Linked DNA regions of Caballeronia sp. LZ062. The protein of the gene in region 1 interacts with the protein of each later gene in a pairwise test. Links are inferred from orthologs where the notes say so. Each region holds a gene or a part of one and is shown on either strand. Other genes may lie near its edges.

The links.
Region 2: the proteins of eno (region 1) and rpe interact in binary tests that used the Escherichia coli proteins (3 or more experiments, as listed by UniProt). The link is inferred for Caballeronia sp. LZ062 from one-to-one orthologs.

The regions. Positions count from the first base shown.
Region 1 is NZ_JARTWB010000002.1:755,794-758,636, reverse strand. It holds eno (phosphopyruvate hydratase), read right to left. Parts: upstream 2,143-2,843; coding sequence 859-2,142; downstream 1-858. Other genes in the region: kdsA (3-deoxy-8-phosphooctulonate synthase), read right to left, coding at 2,301-2,843; ftsB (cell division protein FtsB), read right to left, coding at 275-739; P9239_RS09580 (hypothetical protein), read left to right, coding at 1-195. UniProt on the Escherichia coli protein: Catalyzes the reversible conversion of 2-phosphoglycerate (2-PG) into phosphoenolpyruvate (PEP). It is essential for the degradation of carbohydrates via glycolysis.
Region 2 is NZ_JARTWB010000002.1:68,490-72,270, reverse strand. The notes cover bases 399-3,306. They hold rpe (ribulose-phosphate 3-epimerase), read left to right. Parts: upstream 399-1,461; coding sequence 1,462-2,151; downstream 2,152-3,306. Other genes in these bases: P9239_RS06380 (phosphoglycolate phosphatase), read left to right, coding at 2,148-2,888; apaG (Co2+/Mg2+ efflux protein ApaG), read right to left, coding at 824-1,198; P9239_RS06395 (MltA domain-containing protein), read right to left, coding at 399-728. Also shown: more of P9239_RS06395, read right to left, coding at 1-398; trpE (anthranilate synthase component I), read left to right, coding at 3,310-3,781. UniProt on the Escherichia coli protein: Catalyzes the reversible epimerization of D-ribulose 5-phosphate to D-xylulose 5-phosphate.

The DNA of each region.
Region 1 (2,843 bases):
GAGCAGATGCAGCGTTACAACGAGATCGACAAACAGGCGCTGAGCGAATCGCAGCAAGCCGCGACTGCCGGCAACAACGCCAAGATGATGTCCGGCTACTACACGCCGCCTGTCAGCGTGTACGGCGGCTACTCCAGCGGCGGCTGGGGCGGTCCTTACTGGGGCACGGGCGTCGGCATCGGAACTTGGTGGTAGGCCGCTCGCGCGAACCGAAAAAAAATGGCGCAGTCGATAAAGACTGCGCCATTTTTATTCGCCCGCTGAGTGTTTTAGGTCACCCGCCTGCGCCCTGCTTTTTCTTCGCTTCGGCGGCTTTATCCTTGCGTGCCTTGCGGTCGAGATCGCGCAACTCCTGCTTCGACCGCGACACCGGATTCGGCACCACGCGCAACGGCGCGGCGGATACCTGCCCGCGCGTCGAGCCGTTCATGCCCGGGACGTTCGCCGAATTGACGGGCGCGGTGGAATTGGGCGCGACGAACTGCACGAAGACCTCGCTGTCCTTGACCATGCCCATTTCATAGCGCGCGCGCTCTTCCACGGCGGCGGTGCCGCTTTGCAGATCCTGCACTTCGCCTTGCACGCGCTCGTTGCGCAGCTTGAGATTCGTGTTCTTGTCCGTCTGCTGCGCGAGTTGCTGCTGCAGTTCATGCACGCGCAGCCAGCCGCCGTGTCCCCACCAGAGCGGGTACTGGATCAGCGCCAGCAACAAGACCAGAACGACAGTTACGAGCCGCATTCAAGTAGCCAAAATAAGCGCCGCCCGTCGGTCTCGATTGGCGCGAGGCCGGGGCGGCGGGCAGAAGATAAGATCAACGTCCTTATCGACTAAAGCGGCGAAAGCTTTAGCGAGGACTTTCAGCGCAAGTTATAAAACGCCGACTTGCCGGGATAGCTTGCGATATCGCCGAGGTCTTCTTCGATACGCAGCAACTGGTTGTACTTCGAGATACGGTCGCTGCGCGACAGCGAACCGGTCTTGATCTGGCCAGCGTTCAGACCGACCGCGATATCCGCGATGGTCGAATCTTCCGTTTCGCCCGAGCGGTGAGAGATGACCGCCGTATAACCCGCGCGCTTGGCCATTTCGATAGCCGCGAAGGTTTCCGTCAGCGTGCCGATCTGGTTGATCTTGATCAGGATCGAGTTCGCGATGCCCCGCTCGATGCCTTCCTTCAGGATGCGCGTGTTGGTGACGAACAGGTCGTCGCCGACGAGCTGCACCTTCTTGCCGAGGCGCTCGGTCAGCGTCTTCCAGCCGTCCCAGTCGCTTTCGTGCATGCCGTCTTCGATGGAGACGATGGGGAACTTGTCGGCGAGCGTCGCCAGATAGTCGGTGAATTCGCCCGACGACAGTTGCAGGCCTTCGCCCGCGAGCTGGTATTTGCCGTCGTGGTAGAACTCGCTCGCCGCGCAGTCGAGCGCGAGCAGCACGTCTTCACCGGCGCGATAGCCAGCCTTTTCGATGGCTTGCAGAATCGTCGACAGGCATTCGTCGTTGCTGCCGAAGTTCGGCGCGAAGCCGCCTTCGTCGCCCACCGCCGTGCTCATGCCGCGATCCGACAGAATCTTCTTCAGCGCATGGAACACTTCCGCGCCGCAACGCAGCGCTTCGCGGAACGTCGGCTGACTGACCGGCACGATCATAAATTCCTGAATATCCAGGCTGTTGTTCGCGTGCGCGCCGCCGTTGACGATGTTCATCATCGGCACGGGCAACTGCATGGCGCCCGAACCGCCGAAATAGCGATACAGCGGCAAGCCCGCTTCCTCGGCGGCAGCCTTGGCGACCGCCATCGACACGGCGAGCAGCGCGTTGGCGCCGAGGCGCGACTTGTTGTCGGTGCCGTCGAGTTCGAGCAGCGTCTTGTCGAGGAAGGCCTGTTCCGAGGCGTCGAGGCCCATGATGGCTTCGGAAATCTCGGTGTTGATGTGTTCGACTGCCTTCAGCACGCCCTTGCCGCCATAGCGGCCTGCTTCGCCATCGCGCAATTCGATGGCCTCGCGCGAACCCGTCGATGCACCCGACGGAACCGCCGCGCGGCCCATCGTGCCCGATTCGAGCAACACGTCGCATTCGACAGTCGGATTGCCTCGCGAATCGAGAATCTCGCGGCCGATGATATCTACGATAGCACTCATGGTTTCCTCAAATTGACGATGAATTCTGTCAGTCACGATCGAAGCGGCCAGCCTTCGCTTCACTGGCTTCGCTTCGTTGGCCTGGCTGAGACCTTCCGGCGCGCGGCCGGTTCACTGCGGCGCTCGCGTGTAACCATGCCGGAAACAGCGCGCCGTGCTTAGTTGAAGTCGTTCTCGAGAAACGGCCCGCTCTTCACCGCACGATCGAGCGCGATGAGCGTCGTCAGCAGCGATTCCATGCGCGCGAGCGGCACAGCGTTCGGACCATCCGACTTCGCGCAGGCCGGGTCCGGATGCGTCTCCATGAAGAGTCCGGCGACACCGGTTGCGACCGCCGCGCGCGCCAGCACCGGCACGAACTCCCGCTGACCGCCCGAACTCGTGCCCTGCCCGCCCGGCAACTGCACCGAGTGCGTGGCGTCGAACACGACCGGCGCGTTGGTTTCGCGCATGATCGCGAGCGACCGCATGTCCGACACCAGATTGTTATAGCCGAACGACACGCCGCGCTCGCACGCCATGAAGCGGTCTTCCGAGAGCCCAGCCTCGCGCGCGGCGTCGCGCGCCTTGTCGATCACGTTCTTCATGTCGTGCGGCGCGAGGAACTGGCCCTTCTTGATGTTGACGGGCTTGCCCGAACGCGCGCACGCGTGGATGAAATCCGTCTGACGGCACAGAAACGCGGGCGTCTGCAACACGTC
Region 2 (3,781 bases), 690 kb from region 1 along the record:
TCCATCACGATGCGCCCCGAACCCTGGACTTGCAAGAAGAACGCTTCAATCGGGTCGTCCACCCAGACGAGTTCGTTGCCGTTGAGCGCGCCGGAGCGTTCGAGTTGCGCGCGCGCCGGGAGCGCGGAGCCAGGCTTGTACCGATACGGCCAGCGATACAGCGCGTACTGATACGGACCATGACGCGTTCGTGAACCGCGCAGCAGCGGCTCGTAGTAGCCGGTCACGAGACCGTCAACCGTGCCATCCGTATTGGCTAGCTGAAACGGCGTGAAGTAGGTCTCGAAGAAGCTGCGCGCCGCCGACATATCGAGATCGTCGAGACTTTGCGCTGCCGCGCACGCCTTCTGCCAGCCCGGCTGACGCGCCAACCGGCTGCAATTCTGCCGCAGCGCGGCGGTCGCTCCGATCAACGTGTCGTCCTGCCAGCCGGGAACCTGCTGCCAACTCACCGCCGTCAGCCGCGAGGACGCACGCTGTCCGGTCGTGATGGGCGTGCCGCCTGCCGTGGTGGGGCCCGGCTTAACATAACTGCCGCCGCCGCACGAGGCGAGCAGCACGGCCGTTGCAATCGACGCGGCCCAGGCCGCTCCTCGTGCGGCGCGTGGCGCTAACCGCATACAATGCTCGTTCTTGATGGGAACCGCCATGTCTGATCTGTTCGACGAATATCCAATGCTGATTTTCGCGCTCGAGGCGCTCGTGGCGCTTGGACTACTGATTTTCATCGTCGCGTGGACGGCTTCGGGTAAAAAGAAGCACCAGAACCGCGCGAACGATTCAGCCAAACGCCGCTAAAACGCGTCTGCCGCTGCCAGCGGAATCAGTGCAGCGTGCGCGGCACGTGCAGCGCAAATTCCGCGATGGGTGCTTCGAAGCGTTCGCCGTCCTCCGCCACGCAAAAGTACTCGCCGCGCATGGTACCGACCGGCGTGGCAATGACGGCCCAGCTCGTATATTCGAACTGCTCGCCCGGCGCCAGTAACGGCTGCTGCCCGACCACGCCGAGCCCCTTCACTTCCTGCACGTGACTGTCGCTGTCCGTGATGATCCAGTGGCGCGAGATCAATTGAGCCGCCACCTGACCCGTGTTGCGGATCGTCAGCGTGTAGGCGAAAGCGTATTGGCGGTTGTCCGGGTCGGACTGTTCGGGCAGATACCGCGTCTCGACGGACACGGCGAATTCGTACTGGCTCATCGTTGTTCCAATTCAATTCATCGCTGCGCTGCGAAGAAACAGCGCGCGCTCGCGCCGCTACTGGTCAGGCATTCTGCTTGATGCAGCCCGCGCCCGCAACACGGATCGGGCTCCGCGAGCCCAGTCGGCGCGGTCAAGCTGGCCGTTCGGCCGACTTACTCCGTCGAAAACGCGCGTTAGAATCACGCTTCAGACCGTCGGCCGCACGCTTGGCCGCGCGAATCGAGCTTCCTGGTCCCTGCGGACTTCAACCGGATACGTCCATGGCGCAATTTCACATCGCTCCCAGCATCCTTTCCGCCGACTTTTCCCGGCTCGGCGAGGAAGTTCGCAACGTCGTCGCCGCCGGAGCCGACTGGATTCACTTCGACGTGATGGACAACCATTACGTGCCAAATCTCACGATCGGCCCGATGGTCTGCGAAGCCATTCGCCCGCACACGGAAGTGCCCATCGACGTGCATCTGATGGTGCGGCCGGTGGATCGCATCGTGCCCGATTTTGCGAAAGCCGGCGCGAATGTGATCAGCTTTCACCCGGAAGGCTCGGACCACATCGACCGCACGCTTTCGCTGATTCGCGATCACGGTTGTAAAGCCGGTCTCGTGTTCAATCCCGCGACGCCGCTCAATTATCTCGATCACGTAATGGACCGGCTCGATCTCGTGCTCATCATGTCGGTGAATCCGGGCTTCGGCGGGCAGTCTTTCATTCCCGAGGCACTGAACAAGCTGCGCGAGGCGCGCGCCCGCATCGACGCGTACCGCGAGCGCACAGGCCGCGCGATTCATCTGGAAATCGACGGCGGCGTGAAAGTGGACAACATCGCGGAAATCGCGGCGGCCGGCGCGGACACGTTCGTCGCGGGCTCGGCCATTTTCGGCAAGCACGACTACAAGCAGGTCATCGACGCCATGCGCGCCGAACTGGCGAAATCGGGAGCGCAGCAATGAGTGACGTCACCGCGCCGCCGACTGCCTTCACGAACCGGCCGATTCGCGCTGCGATCATCGACCTCGACGGCACCATGGTCGACACCGCCGACGACTTCGTCGCGGCGCTCAACGGCATGCTCGCGCGCATCGGCATCGACAAGCCCGTCACGCGGGAAGAAGTCATGGGCTACATCGGCAAGGGATCGGAAAATCTGATCCGCAGCGTGCTTGGCGCGCGCCTGCCGCACCCGCAGGCCACCGCTCAGTTCGACGACGCCCTCGCCACGTATCAGAGCGAATACGCGAAGATCAACGGCAAACATTCGACGCTGTTCCCCGAAGTCGAGGCAGGGCTCGAAGCCATGCGCGAACTCGGCATCGCGCTTGCGTGCGTGACCAACAAGCCGCATCGCTTCGCAGTGGAATTGCTGTCGCACTTCGGCATCGCGCAGTACTTCAAGGTGATTCTCGGCGGCGATTCAGTGCCGCTGAAGAAGCCCGACCCGTTGCCGATGCTCACGGCCTGCGAGCGGCTGGACGTCCTGCCGCGCGAGACGGTGGCCGTCGGCGATTCCGAAAACGACGCGCTCGCGGGGCGCGCCGCCGGCATGGCGACGCTCACGGTACCCTACGGTTACAACCATGGGAAAGCCGTGCAATCGGTGAAATCCGATGGTATAGTTTCCACGCTGCGCGCAGCAGCTTCGGCGATCGCCGCGACACTCGCGCCGCCGGATACCACACTGACTGAATAGTCCATCTCTCATGTTTCTCAACAGAAAACGGAGTCTGAGCAGCATCGACCGGGGAGCCTGGCCCTGGCGTCGCTGGTCGCGCTAACCTCGCCCGAGGTACGCTGAAGTGACGTTGCGTTCTGCTTCTTTCGCTTCAGCATCCGTTTTTTGTTTCGCTGCGCATTCCCGCGCCGTTTCCGTTGATTGGTCGTACATCGAGCCTTGCTTAGGCATGTGCTGTCTTGCGTCGGGCGCGGCATATGCCGCACATCGCCTGATGCCAGACTGCCGCCCAGGCCGCGCAAGTGGCATCGAATCAATTCGATGCCGCGCGGCCAAGCCGCATCGACCGACAATCCGCCGAACGACCCGCTCGCAGCGCCTCAAGCATCTCCCGATGCCGCTCCGACATGAGGAACGCGCGTCGCTCTAGGAACGCAAGATGACCGAACTCGAATTCCAATCGCTGGCGAACGAAGGCTACAACCGCATTCCGCTGATTGCCGAAGCACTCGCCGACCTCGAAACGCCGCTCTCGCTTTATCTCAAGCTCGCCCAGACCGAGCGCAATGGCGCGAACTCCTTTCTGCTGGAATCGGTCGTCGGCGGCGAGCGGTTCGGACGTTATTCGTTCATCGGCTTGCCGGCCCGCACGACGGTGCGCGTGCAGAACGGCGTGTCGCAAGTCGTCACGGACGGCAACGTGACGGAGTCCGACGAAGGCGATCCGCTCGCGTTCATCGAGCGGTTCCAGAAACGCTTCAAAGTGGCGATGCGCCCCGGCCTGCCGCGCTTTTGCGGCGGTCTTGCCGGTTACTTCGGTTACGACGCGGTCCGCTATATCGAGAAGAAGCTCGCTGACACCGCGCCGCGCGACGACCTCAATCTGCCCGACATCCAGCTGCTGCTCACCG